DNA from 3 places in the Bhargavaea sp. GQ12 genome. Region 3 is predicted to be linked to each of the others. Evidence: riboswitches for the same ligand, from Rfam matches in the RefSeq annotation. Region 3 holds a riboswitch; each other region holds the start of a gene.

Region 1 (4,660 bases), on a different contig from region 3:
CGGCGAACTCGATCAGTTTGATTTCGATGCCTTCTTTTGCTGCCTTTTCCTGCAGGATCGGCCATTGTGCGCCGTCCGCGCCGTTTACGCCGATCTTCACTTTGACGGTTTCGCCGTCCGCATTTTCTCCGCTTGCCCCGCCGCATGCCGCAAGGGTGAGGGAGGCAATCAGGGCGATTGCCAGAATCCAGATTTTTTTCATAATAGAGACTCCTTTTTGTTTTATACGTGCGGGGCGGCTTTTATCAGCGCCGCATGATTTTCCTGGAGAGCGTGTTCCCGAGCCACTGTGCCAGCTGCACGAGGACGATCAAAATCAGTACGGTGACGATCATGACGCTGGCGTCAAAGCGCTGGTAGCCGTAGGTCATCGCGATATGGCCGAGGCCTCCGCCGCCGACCGTTCCGGCAACGGCCGAGAAGTCGATCAGCGTGACCGTGACGAACGTCAGGCCGAGAACGAGTGGTCCGAGCGCTTCCGGGATCAGGACCGTGAAAATGATCCGGAGCGGGCTTGCGCCCATAGCCTGCGCGGCTTCGATGACGCCTGGGTCGATGCTGACGAGGTTGTTCTCGACGACCCTTGCGATTGTAAAGCTTGCGACGATCGTCATCGGGAAGATCGCGGCCGCCGTTCCAATCGTCGTGCCGACCACGAGGCGTGTCACCTGCGAGATGGCAACGAGGAAGATGATGAACGGCACCGGCCGGATGATATTGATTACGATATTCAATAGGTTAAAGAGGAATTTATTCTCCAGAATATTGTTCTGGCGGGTTACAAACAGGAGGAGCCCCATGATGATGCCGAGGATCGATCCGAAAATGAGTGTGGCGATGACCATAGTGATCGTCTGGCCGGTCGCTTCGACGATCCGCGGCCAGAAGGATGTCCAATCAACGTTCAATTTCCTGCACCTCCTCGATGTCTGTCAGGGTTGCAATTTCCTTGATGGCGGCTTCGACGTCCGCCGGATCGCCGAGGAACGAGACGATCAGATTTCCGAACAGCCGCTCCTCAAGCTCCCGGACGGATCCGTACACGATGTTGAACGTAATCCCGTGTTTTGCCGTAACCGTCGAAAGTACCGGCTCGTTCGCGACAGGCCCTTTGAACTGCAGGCGGTACAGCCTGCCGCCGCCGGCTTCCCGCCACTCGGCGAGGACATTCGGGGAAGGGAGGTCCTGCTGGACGGAATGAATGAACCGCTTGGTCGTCGTGTGTTGCGGATCCGTGAACACTTCGAACACGCCGCCCGACTCGATCACTTCACCATTCTCCATGACGGCAACTTTCGTGCAGACCGACTGGATCACTTCCATTTCGTGAGTGATCAGGAGGATCGTGATCCCGAACTCCCGGTTGACCTGTTTCAGGAGGCGCAGCACATCTGCCGTCGTATCCGGGTCAAGCGCGGATGTCGCCTCATCACAGATCAGGATGTCCGGGTTGGTTGCGAGCGCCCGCGCGATTCCGACGCGCTGCTTTTGCCCGCCCGACAGCTGATCCGGATAATCCTTCGCTTTGTCCGCAAGGCCGACGAAGCGGAGAAGCTCTTCCACACGGGTGTTGATCTCGTGCTTCGGGGTGCCGGCAAGCTTCAGCGGATACGCGATATTCCCGGCAACCGTCCGCGAATTGAACAGGTTGAAGTTCTGGAAGATCATCCCGATGTTCCTGCGTTGCTTTCTCAGCTCTTTGGCGGAGAGGGACGTGACATTCACGCCCTGGATTTCGATCGAGCCCTCACTCGGCCGCTCCAGCAGGTTCACCAGCCGCAGCAACGTACTTTTTCCGGCTCCGCTAAAGCCGATGATTCCGTAGATGTCGCCCTGCTCGACTTTCAGCGACACATCCTTTACCGCGTGTACTTCACGCTTTCCAAGCCGGAATGTCTTGGAGACTTGTTTAAATTCAATCATCCGGCGTACCTCCTGTTGTTGTCAGAAATGAAAAAATCCTCTTAATCTCATAAAGAGAAAAAGAGGACCGGGTAGGCCATCTTTTTCTCATCTTCCAGATGCACCAGGCATCTGCAGGAATTAGCACGGTGCCTCCACTGAGTGGGGTCCGCTGCCGAGACGTCCTAGGGCCTGTCCCTCGGTCTCTCTTGATAAGAAAAGATGTGCATATTCGATTAGTGCAAGAATTGAAACTAACTTTACTGGGATAAAGTAAGGAAGTCAATGACTTGCAAAAAGTATTTTTATTCTGATTAATTGTGAATATAATGGAAGCGTTTGCGACTCGTTGTGGCGTACGGGGAGTGGAGTTTGCAGGACCATTACGTGAAAAATAGAGGACGGCATATTTAGTGGGTGAAAAGCTTCCGGCATGGCGGAAGCTTTCAACTGGAAGTATAGAGCGGGAGGTTTCGTCATTCCCCGCTTAATTTCGTCATTCAGCATCTAAATCTCGTCATTTGCATCCTGGAAATTTGCGAATGACGAAATCGGAGGCGTGAATGACGAGATTGCCGTCCCGAATGACGAAACTTTCATCCCGAATGACGATATTGAGCCCCATAATAAAACCCCGGCACTCACATGCCGGGGCTTACACTCTATCAGTCCATCCGTCGTTTACGGTACACAATCACAGTCGCTGCGACTGACACTACAGCCCATACAGTGAGGATCAGGAACGATTCACTGGCGGCAGCACCGTTTTCCAATCCAACCCAGATGTTCATCAGCAATTCATTCGGGAGGTAATCCATCACGGTCAAAATCGCTTCATTCGTAATCATCGACTTGAACATCGAGGACATTCCGAAGATCAGCATGACGGGCATACCAATGATGCTTGTTTCCATGACTGTTCGGGACAGCAGTCCGAGCAGCGTGCCGATCGCGAGGAAGATGACGAGTGCGATGACAATGCTAAGCGCAAACAGGGGGAGGGAAGGGACACTGAATTCAGCAAGCCAGATGCATCCGGCCACGACAACCAGTGTCATGACCCCGCTCAGCAGGCTTTTCCCGATAAACACTTCTGCCACGCTTGCCGGAGACAGCAGCAACCCGCGCAATGTATTCTTTTCCTTTTCTTCCGCAACCATCGCGGCCTGGACAAAGGCACCGGCGATGACCAGGGCGAAGACAATCGGGAAGGAAATCATTTCTGCGCTGTCCGCGCCGATACGCCCGAGCCAGGCAGCGAAGAAGAGGGGCAGGGCCAGCGTGAACAGCACGTACGAGTTGCGCTGAAGGTCTTTCCAGTCTTTCACGAAAATTGCGTTGACACGCTTCATCGAAAATGTGGTCATCATAGGTTCCTCCCGGTCAGTTGTACGAACAGGTCGCCGAGTGTCGGCTCATTCGAGTGGATCGTCAGCAGGTTTCCGCTTGCCATGTAGCCGGCGATTGCAGCGGCTCCGGATTCATTTGGCTCTACGGTGACAGTTGTCTTGTCTTTTAGTAAAAGAGAAATTGTCGGGCTGCCGGACATCGTCCGCAGGTTCTGCGGGGTATCGAACAGCTTAATCTCCCCATCATGGAGGAAGGCGACCCGGTCGCACAGTGCTTCCGCTTCATCCATATCGTGTGTGGTCAAAAAGATCGTCGTGCCTTCCCGGTTCAGCTCGCGGAGCCCTTCATGGATATGCTTGGTCGTCGTCGGGTCAAGCGCTGACGTCGGCTCATCAAGGAACAGGAGGGCCGGCTTATGAAGGATGGCCCGGGCGAGTGTGACGCGCTGCTTCATCCCTTTGGAAAGCTTTTTGACAGGTGTCTTTTCTTCGCCGAGAAGGTTCACCATCTCCAGCACTTCGCGGATCCGCTCTTTTCCGACGTCGTACAGATCCGCATAAAGCGCCAGATTGTCCTGGACGGTCAGCCGGTCGTACAGGCCGCTGTTATCGGTCAGGATGCCGATCTTCTTCATGCGTGACGGGTCTTTCAATAAGTGGACAGGCTCTCCGAACACCCGAACATCGCCAGCCGTCGCCGCGAGCTGCGCGGTCAGGATTTTAATCGTCGTCGTCTTGCCTGATCCGCTCGGTCCGAGGAATCCGATTGTCTCTCCCTTGCGGACCCTGAAGTCCACATCTTTCAGTGCGAGTTTGTCTCCGAATGATTTGACGAGGCTGTTGACCTCAATGATGTGCTCCATCATGATCGCTCCTTTTCTGCCGTTCGTTTTCTTGACTCCACCTTACCGCGCCACTTTAAAGAACGCAGTAATATCAAGGTGAAAGGAGCTTCCGGCACGGTGAATGGAGCAAATAGCAGGTGAATGGAGCGCTAATATTAGTGCTGACAGAACGGTCAGATGCCGAGGAACGTCTTCAGTTCTGCGTACTTGCCCTTGGATAAGGGGACGGTGCTTTTATTGGGGTCCTCCAGAATCAGGCTGTAGCTGTTGCGTGTCCACGTGATGACTTCGCGCACACGCTGGAGGTTCACGATATAAGACCGGTGGCAGCGGAAAAACCCGAATGGCTGAAGCCGCGTTTCGAGGTCCGCCATCTTGATCGCGCATGGGAACGTCTCGCCCTGGACATGCAGCTGCGAGACGCCTTCCACGCTTTCCACGAATACGATCTCCGTCGGATCGAATAAAATCAGCTTTTCGTTTACCTTCGCGGGGATTTTGTTGAACTGGAGCTGCGGTGATGGAATGTCACCTTCAGTCTCCGGTACCGTTTCTTCGACAGGA
Region 2 (4,660 bases), on a different contig from region 3:
AATTTGAACTCAAAGGCCCCGAACATCTGAATAAAGGTCCAATCGTCATCTGCCTGGACCAGTCGGACAGCATGAGGGAGCTGGACACCCAGTCAAAAGGGTTTGTTCTCGCTCTGATGTCGATTGCGAAAAGACAGAAGCGGGACCTGTGCCTGATTTTGTTTTCATCCCAGGTCCGGCAGTTTGAATTCAGCAAAGGTGACATCAGCGCCTCTCAGATCGTCCGGCTCGCAGAAGCATTTCTTGGAGGCGGGACAAAATTCGAGCTTCCCCTTGGGGAAGCCTTGGAGGTCATCGGCGAAAGCCGATTTAAAGAGGCCGACCTCGTGTTTGTCACAGACGGGGAAGATCAGGTAACGGACGAATTCCTAGAGCAATTTCACCAATTAAAACGTGAGAAGGCTTTCCAGGTACTCTCTCTGCTCATCGGCACCAATCCGGAATCAGTCGAACCGTTTACCGACCGGGTGGTCCAGGTCAGTGATTTCAACGAAGAAGGCAGCTTTACCGCCTTTGAAGTCTAAGCTGAACGGGTATGCTCTCCTTTCCTTTTGTAAATGCTGAAAAGGAACAACACAGAGGAGGAGACAGCATGCTGAAGCTTCAGACACAACTTGAAGGGAAAGAGGCATCTTACGGCATTGTGAGCGACTGCATTCGTGACCTCGGCTATCATATGGGCGGAAACTGGGACTATGACCATGGCTGCTTTGACTATACCCTGTGCCAGGAAGGCGGAGAAACCATCTATGTCCGCCTTCCGTTCGTCGTCGTGGACGGCCAGCTGGATCACCCGTTTGCTACCATCAAGTTCGGCACGCCTTATGTGATCAAGCATGTGGTGCATGTAGGCCTGGATCATGACGGAAGTTCTTTGATGGATGCAACCGGCTTTAGCCAGTTCCAGAGTCCGGTTGATAAAGACGGGAACATCACCGATAAAAACAGGTGGATTCACGCAGGAGAAATGGCCGTGGAAGATCTCATGGACTGCATGCATTCGCAGGGATTATTGAAAACGAGCTGATATCGAAAACGCCCGTCCCGAGTGGACAGGCGTTTTTTCGTGTTGGGTGCCGCGAGGTTGTGTACTTTCGGGAAACGTTAGTGTGCTTTCGCGGGCGGATGGTGTACTTTCGGGAGCGTTTAGTGTACTTTCGCCAGCACTTGGTGTACTTTCGTGGCCGCTTAGTGTACTTTCGCGCCCACGCAACAGCTAGCCAGGCGACAAATCAGCCACCCCCCGACCTGTTCCATTGCCAAGCACTACATATTTGGGAGACAATGTTAATAGACTATTCAAACAAAAGGGGGAAGGGGATATGAACGTCAAGGAACTGGACACACCTGCACTGCTGATAGACCAAGAAATTCTTCACGAAAATATCCGCTTGATGCAAGCATACGCCGATGCAAACGGTGTGAAGCTACGGCCCCATACGAAGACACACAAGATGCCATATGTGGCCAGGCTGCAGGAGGAGGCAGGGGCATCAGGTATCACTGTCGCCAAAGCCGGCGAAGCGGAAGTGATGGCGGCACGGGGTCTGAACAATATATTCATCGCCAATCAGGTCGTCGGCAAGACAAAGCTCGAGCGGATCCGGAAACTGGCGGAGACGGCCGATGTTTCATTCGGTGTGGACAGCCCGGTCCAGATCAGACAGATTGAAGAGGTGTTTAGTGGTGCGCAGAAGCCGGCGCAGGTGCTTGTGGAAATCGAAGTCGGGGAGAAGCGGTCGGGGGTCATCGAGGAAAGAGATTTTCGTGTGTTGCTGGAAGAAATCCGCAGAAGTGAACACGTCCGCTTCCGCGGAGTCTTTTCCCACGACGGGCATACGTACAAAGCGGAAAATGCAGAACAATGCCGGGAACTTTTTGAGGAAGCCTCGGCACGGACGCTGCGGTTCGCGGAAATCGCCCGGAATGAGGGGATGGATCCGGAAACCGTGAGCATCGGTTCGACACCGCCATTTTTGCTTGGCTTCGATATCCCTGATGGCATTACAGAAATCCGACCTGGCACGTACGTTTTCATGGATGCGTCCCAGTCAAATGTACTCGGCCATTACGGCCGCTGCGCCGCCACGATCCTAACGACCGTCATCAGCAAGCCGACCCGCGAGCGCGTGATCACTGACGTCGGGGCGAAAGGCATCACCGCCCAGACCCGGAACACCGGCATCACAACCACAAAAGGGCTCGGTAAGATAAAAGAGTTCGACGGGGTCTACCTTGATGGTGTGTTCGACGAGCACGCCATCATCTACAACGAGGCCTTCAGCCGCCAGGTGGAGATCGGCGACAAAGTCCGGATCATCCCGAACCACATCTGCCCGGTGTGCAACCTGCATGAACGCGCCTGGCTTGTCTCCGGCAGTGAAGTCGTGGAAGAAATTCCGGTCGAGGCCAGGGGAAAACTGGGCTAATCCGACCAACGTCCTAAATTTCGGACTATTTGACCATTTATAAAAACTCGAGTTGACCAATGGGGATTCATCCTGTAAGATGGCAATCAAATCAAAATATTCTTATCAAGAGCGGCGGAGGGAACTGGCCCGACGATGCCCGGCAACCTTCAGGCGATGCCTGAAAGGTGCCACATCCAGCCGGACATCCATCTGTCCGGGAAGATAAGAGAGAACGGGACATTCGGCCTCTCTGATCATTCAGGGAGGCTTTTCGTATCCCATCAAAACTGAATAACAAATTCTTATCAAGAGCGGCGGAGGGACTGGCCCGACGATGCCCGGCAACCACCAGACGATGTCTGGAAAGGTGCTAATTCCTGTGGGAAGCAATTCCCAAGAGATAAGAAGAGGACGGAACACCCGCGCTCTCTTCTTAGAAGAGGGCGTTTTTTTAATCCGTACATACAACGAAGGGGAGAGGACAAACATGAAAAATACGAAAATCAAACTGCTCGGACTGACAGCGGCGGCACTATTGGCACTTGCGGGATGCTCATCATCCAACGCGGAGGAAGATGGGAACCCGGACAAGATCCGGGTCGACTACGCGCATTATTCGCCGACGAGTCTCGTACTGAAAAAGTTCGGTTGGCTGGAAGAGGAATTTGAGGAAGACGGCATCAAGGTCGAGTGGGCATTTAGCCAGGGCAGCAACAAGGCACTGGAATTCCTCAACAGCAACAGCGTCGACTTCGGTTCGGCAGCTGGAGCGGCTTCACTCATGTCCAAGGCGAACGGGGCGCCGATCCAGAACGTCTACATCGCTTCGAAGCCGGAATGGACGGCACTTGTCACAGATCCGGACTCCGGAATCGAGAGTGTGGAAGACCTAAAGGGCAAGAAAATCGCAGCGACGCTCGGCACGGATCCATACATCTTCCTGCTGCGCGCGCTGGATGAAGCAGGCCTGTCCGCTGATGACGTGGAGATCGTGAACCTGCAGCACGGCGACGGTGCAAGTTCCCTGACGACCGGAGCGGTCGATGCCTGGGCGGGCCTTGATCCGCATATGGCTCGGCTCGAAGTCGAGTCCGGCTCGGAGCTGTTCTACCGGAACGAAGACTTCAACACCTACAGCTTCCTGAACGTCCGTGAAGAGTTCGCGGAAAAGTATCCGGAGCATGTCGGGCGGGTGATCGAAGCTTACGAGAAGGCGCGCCAGTGGGTGCTCGACAACCCGGAAGAGGCGGCAGAACTGCTTGCGGAAGAGGCGGAGATCCCCCTTGAAGTCGCAGAAATCCAGATGGAGCGCAATGACTTCTCCGAACCTGTTCCGGGCGATGCGCAGCGTGAAGCCCTGATTGAAGCCGGGCGGATCCTGCAGGAAGGCGAAGTCATCAAGCCGGACGCGGATGTGGAGAAACTGACCGATGAACTGATCGACCCGGCATTCGCTGAGAAGGCGATCGGAGAGGAGTGACCGGACATGGTAAAACAGGCGATCTCAATTCCCGGCACAAGCCGGCAGACCAAGGAAAAAGCAAACGCCAAAACGGGGGGCGCCCAGAAAGTGTTGCTAGGAGGGATCCTGCCGCTGGTCATCGTCATCGTATGGGAGGCGCTCAGCCGGGCGGGGGTCTTCCCGTCCTACCAGCTGCCGGCGCCGAGCGTGATTTTGTCTACCATCACCGGAATGGTACAGGACGGTTCCCTCTGGAGCCATGTCGGCATCACGGTCTACCGGGTGTTCGCAGGCTTCCTGATCGGGGCGCTTGTCGCGGTTGTCCTCGGATCCGTCGTCGGGTTCTACAAAAAGGCGGAGCATGTGCTTGACCCGACCATCCAGGCTTTCCGCTCGATTCCGTCCCTTGCATGGGTTCCGCTTTTCATCCTCTGGATGGGGATCGGAGAGCCGTCCAAGGTGACGATGATCGCGGTCGGCGTGTTCTTTCCGGTTTACCTGAACACGGTGAGCGGTATCGCCGGCGTTGACCGAAAGCTGATCGAAGTCGGCCGCATGTATGGCCTGAATGCCTATCAGCTCGTCACGCGAGTCATCCTGCCGGCGGCGCTCCCGTCGTTCCTCACGGGGCTCCGGAGCGGGCTCGGACTCGGCTGGATGTTCGTCGTCGCAGCCGAACTGATGGGCGCAAGCCAGGGACTCGGCTACCTGCTCGTCGTCGGCCAGAACACGCTGTCGCCTGAGACGATCATCGCAAGCATCATCCTGTTCGCCGTGATCGGCAAGT
Region 3 (4,660 bases):
CAGCCTCCTACGGTTGTCGATCGGCATCGAGGACGCAGAAGATCTCATTGATGACCTGAAGCAGGCCTTTAGGGTCGCCCTTGCAAAAACCGGACAGCCATCTGCCTGACAAAAACTAATGAAAAGAGGAATCTCTATGACTGCCAACCTTCCAGAAACGAAAACCGTCCGCACCCCATTCAAAGCCGACCATGTCGGCAGCTTTCTCCGACCAGAACGCCTGAAAAATGTCCGTGAACAGTTCAAGGAAGGCTCGATCACCCGCGAGGAACTGGTTCTTGTGGAAGATGAAGAAATCAAAAAGCTCGTCAAAGCGCAGCTTGAAAACGGCCTGACTGCCGTTACAGACGGAGAATTCCGCCGGACATGGTGGCATATGGACTTCCTTCTTGGCCTGGACGGCATCGAGTACACTGAAACCGGCGAAGGCATCCCGTTCAACGGAGTCAAAACGAAAGCCCACGGCTATAAGGTGACCGGCAAGATCGGCTATTCCGGAACTCATCCATTCCTGGACCACTTCCGTAAGCTCCAGGAAATCGCAGGCGAAGGCGTCAAAGTGAAGTATACGATCCCGAGCCCGAACATGCTCTTTTTCCATAGCGGAATCGAAACCGGCCTTTATCAGAACGGCGAGGACTTCTACAAAGACCTCATTCCGGCTTACCGCGCATTCATCAAAGACTTGTATGATGCCGGATGCCGCTACCTTCAGCTGGATGACACGGCATGGTCGCTGTTCTTCTCCGAAGAAAGCCGGGCGCTTGCACGCGCCTTCGGTTCCGACCCGGATCAGCTTGTCCACAAGTTTGCAGAGGCGATCAATGGAGCCATCGATGGCCGGCCGGATGACCTGCTGGTGACGATGCACATCTGCCGAGGCAATTTCCGCTCTTCCTATGCTTCAAGCGGTAGCTACGAAGGCGCGTCCGAAGTGATCTTCAGCAAACTGAACGTCGATGGCCTCTTTCTCGAGTTCGATGACGAGCGCTCCGGAGGTTTTGAACCACTCCGCTTCGTTAACCGTCCTGACCTGACCATCGTACTCGGCCTCGTCACTTCGAAGTTCCCTGAGCTTGAAGATGAAGAACAGATCAAAGCAAGAATCCGCGAGGCGGCCACTTATGTGCCGCTCAGCCAGCTCGCACTCAGCCCGCAGTGCGGGTTTGCATCTACCGAGGAAGGAAACATCCTCACCGAGGAAGAGCAATGGGCGAAGGTCCGGCATGTTGCCAAGATCGCCAAGGACGTATGGGGTCCTGAGGCCTGAACATCGCTTCCCTGAATCACAGACTATCAACCACAGAAAGAAGGAATCATGATGACTACATCCGTTAATAAAACACGTGCACCATTTCGCGCTGATCACGTCGGCAGCTTTCTACGCCCCGAGGCTCTGAAGGAGGCCCGCGTCAAGTTCCAGCAGGGAGAGATTTCCCGAGATGAGCTGACGCGTGTCGAAGACGAAGAGATCCGCCGGCTCGTCGAAGCCCAGAAGACGAACGGGCTCCGCGGCGTCACGGACGGGGAATTCCGCCGAAGCTGGTGGCACCTTGACTTTCTTGCGGGGCTTGACGGCATTGAGTTCCGTGAAGGAGAAAACGGCACGCGCAAGTTCACAGGCGTTGAGGTGCGGCCCGTCGGCATCAAAGTCACGGGGAAAATCGGCTACAGCGGCTACCATCCGTTCATCGACCACTTCAAGAAACTGAAGGAAATTGCCGGTGATGATACAACCGTGAAGTTTACAATCCCTAGCCCGAACCTTGTTTTTGGCCGTGCAGCGCTGGAAACGGATTTCTATGATAAGAAAGAAGATTTCTACCGTGACGTGATCCCGGCATACCACGCGCTGATCCGCGACCTGTACGATGCCGGATGCCGCTACTTGCAGATCGATGACACCGCCTGGACATCTTTCTTCACGGAAGAAGAACGCGACAAGCTCCGTAAAGAAGGTTCCGATCCTGATCAGCTGATCCATCAGTTCGCCGATGCCATCAATGGGGCCATCGCGGATCGCCCGGACGACCTGCTGGTAACAATGCATATCTGCCGCGGCAACTTCCGTTCGACCTTCTTCACTAGCGGAAGCTACGAGGATGCGGGCAAGATCATCTTTGGAGGCCTGGATGTCGATGGTCTGTTCCTCGAGTTTGACGATGAGCGTTCCGGAGGATTCGAACCGCTTCGCCATGTCAATCGCCCGGATCTCACTGTTGTTCTTGGACTGGTCACCTCGAAGCATCCTGAACTGGAAAACGAAGAAGCGGTGAAGGCCCGAATCCGGGAAGCTTCCGAATATCTGCCGCTTGAACAGCTGGCACTCAGCCCGCAATGCGGATTTGCCTCTACAGAAGAAGGCAATAACCTGACGGAAGACGAACAATGGGCGAAGATCCGCCACGTCGTGAAAATCGCAGAAGATGTCTGGGGCAAAGACAACAACTGATCGTTTGCCGAACATAGGCATCATCACCAATAGATGACACTCTTATGAAGAGCGGCTGAGGGACCGGCCCGTTGAAGCCCGGCAACCGCGCGGAGAAACCACTCCGGCAAGGTGCCAATTCCGGAGGCGTGATTTCGCCTGAACATGAGAGCGATGGGAATGAGGAGCCCCGCGCTTTGCGGGGCTTTTGCCATTTGCTCCAACCCAAAATGGACGGAGTGACCGACATGATCAAATCTGGAAACTGGAAGCAGTACCATACCATCTGGACCATGCTGTTTCTCGGATGGTTCGTTTCGTATATCGACCGGACGGCCACCGGCCCGCTCATCACCTACATGATCGAGCATGAGGTCGCCTTTTTTGCCGGCGTGGACAATCCCCATGCGATCGGCGGCCTGATCGGCAGCCTGTTCTTTGCGGGATTCATGCTGATGCAGTTCCCCGGCGGATATCTCGGTGACCGATTCGGCTACCGCGCCATCATCGTCCTGAGTATTTTCTGGGCCGGCATTGCGACGCTACTCACAGGCATCGCGGGCGGGCTCATCACCTTCATCCTCCTGCGTGTGCTGCTCGGACTTGGGGAAGGCGTCTTTTATTCCAATGACCGTTCCTACATCTCCTTCCACTCCCCGCCAAACAAAATCGGGCTGGGAATGGGAGTTGCGCTCACCGGGGTCTCGGTCGGATTGACCGTTGCGACACTCGGGGTCCCGCTTCTGCTCAGCTGGGCGGAACCTCATTTTGGCGAACATGCATGGCGGGTCCCGTTTTTCGTCCTCGGGGGCATCACGCTTTTATCAGCAGTGCTGATCTCGATTTACCTTAAACCGAAGCAGCTTCCCGCCAACCTGGATCCTCACTCACCAGCCGTCAAGGCGGAATACCGCAAAGCGCTCCCCCCTCTATTCGGCTATAGCGCTATTTTCCTGGCAATCGTGATGGGCATTTACCTGCTTGCCACCAATTTCGGGGTCTCCGATGTCGGCATCGCCGTTCTTTTGACCGCACTCTGTCCGATCCTGATTGTGTACGTCTACCGGCGAAGAAAGGAAGAAATCGGACCGATCCTGAAAAACCGGAACCTTCTCCTCATGTACGTGTTCTTTATCCCGGTCATGTGGCACCTCTGGTTCTACGGGTTCTGGGCAGTATCGATTGTCAGGGACTTCGGCGGTAACGCCCTCGTCACCGCTGCGCTGATTGCATCGTTTAACGGACTGGCCGGAATCATCGGTTTCCCGCTTGGGGGCATGATTTCGGACCGGGCAGCATCCCGTCCGAATGGCCGCCGGAATGTGCTTGCGGTTCAGACCGGCATTGTCGCAGTCCTGACGTTTGCCTTCGCCGGATATGTGATGGCCGGTTACAGCAACCCGGTTGTCCTATCCCTGCTGCTGTTCACTTCAGGGCTCTTCTTCTTTGCTCTCCAGCCCGTGGCCCACGCGCTTGCATCGGAACATGCACCGGAAGCACAGCGCGGCTCCATGTTCGGCATGCTGAACCTGGTTGCCGAAATCGGCGCGATCCTTTCGCCTGTTGTATCCGGAGCTCTCCGGGATGCTTCGGGGAACTGGGGCGTCCCGCTTCTATTGGACGGCACCCTGATGGCAGCCGCTTTCCTGTGTGCCATTGCGGTGACGGCCAAGAGCCGGAAAGCCGTCCCGTCGGCGGCCTGACCAAAGGCGTCCGGAGACGAAAGCTTCCCCGGACCTTAAGTCGTATGATGGAATAGACCCGCATTATGATGGTATAGACCCGCATTCAGATTACCTTCGGACACCGGATTCTTCCGGCGCCCGGAGGTTTTATTTCACCCATCCCCGACTAGTCCTGTACACTTTAAGTATTATCGGTATTCAACAGGAGGGCGAACGATGGAGTTATTCATCAGGACAGAACAACAAAGAAAGTGGGTCAGCAAACTGACCGAACTTGGCAGGGAGTTTGCCAAGGACGCACAAGAACGCGATGAAGCCGGAACGTATCCTGCTGAGCAAATCCAGAAGCTGGCCGAGTCAGGCTATACGGCACTGGCCGTCCCTGAGGAATTCGGAGGCGCCGGAGCGGGTGTGCATGATATGGTCCTCTATCAGGAAACAATCGCCCGCTTCGATGAAAATCTTGCACTCTCGGTCGGCTGGAACCTCGGCGTTCCCGGGGGCATTTTCGAACAGCGGAGCTGGAATCCGGAGATGCTGGAGT

The links. Region 3 has a riboswitch for S-adenosylmethionine ahead of AC6CHQ_RS11425 (MFS transporter). Riboswitches for the same ligand answer to the same signal wherever they lie in the genome.
Region 1: another riboswitch for S-adenosylmethionine. It lies ahead of AC6CHQ_RS02570 (methionine ABC transporter ATP-binding protein); the one in region 3 lies ahead of AC6CHQ_RS11425 (MFS transporter).
Region 2: another riboswitch for S-adenosylmethionine. It lies ahead of AC6CHQ_RS05710 (aliphatic sulfonate ABC transporter substrate-binding protein); the one in region 3 lies ahead of AC6CHQ_RS11425 (MFS transporter).

What each region holds. Positions count from the first base shown of each region.
Region 1 covers NZ_JCAXEU010000002.1:160,569-165,228, reverse strand. The annotation lists gene AC6CHQ_RS02580 (MetQ/NlpA family ABC transporter substrate-binding protein) at 1-202, opposite strand, end outside; gene AC6CHQ_RS02575 (methionine ABC transporter permease) at 246-908, opposite strand; gene AC6CHQ_RS02570 (methionine ABC transporter ATP-binding protein) at 898-1,923, opposite strand; SAM riboswitch class I at 2,008-2,121, opposite strand; gene AC6CHQ_RS02565 (ABC transporter permease) at 2,568-3,269, opposite strand; gene AC6CHQ_RS02560 (ABC transporter ATP-binding protein) at 3,269-4,114, opposite strand; gene AC6CHQ_RS02555 (LytTR family transcriptional regulator DNA-binding domain-containing protein) at 4,270-4,660, opposite strand, start outside.
Region 2 covers NZ_JCAXEU010000004.1:191,829-196,488, reverse strand. The annotation lists gene AC6CHQ_RS05725 (vWA domain-containing protein) at 1-524, shown strand, start outside; gene AC6CHQ_RS05720 (YugN family protein) at 593-1,027, shown strand; gene AC6CHQ_RS05715 (D-TA family PLP-dependent enzyme) at 1,323-2,429, shown strand; SAM riboswitch class I at 2,529-2,640, shown strand; SAM riboswitch class I at 2,711-2,818, shown strand; gene AC6CHQ_RS05710 (aliphatic sulfonate ABC transporter substrate-binding protein) at 2,899-3,891, shown strand; gene AC6CHQ_RS05705 (ABC transporter permease) at 3,898-4,660, shown strand, end outside.
Region 3 covers NZ_JCAXEU010000012.1:17,104-21,763, forward strand. The annotation lists gene AC6CHQ_RS11410 (methionine biosynthesis PLP-dependent protein) at 1-109, shown strand, start outside; gene AC6CHQ_RS11415 (5-methyltetrahydropteroyltriglutamate--homocysteine S-methyltransferase) at 137-1,270, shown strand; gene AC6CHQ_RS11420 (5-methyltetrahydropteroyltriglutamate--homocysteine S-methyltransferase) at 1,322-2,452, shown strand; SAM riboswitch class I at 2,492-2,603, shown strand; gene AC6CHQ_RS11425 (MFS transporter) at 2,680-4,134, shown strand; gene AC6CHQ_RS11430 (acyl-CoA dehydrogenase family protein) at 4,333-4,660, shown strand, end outside.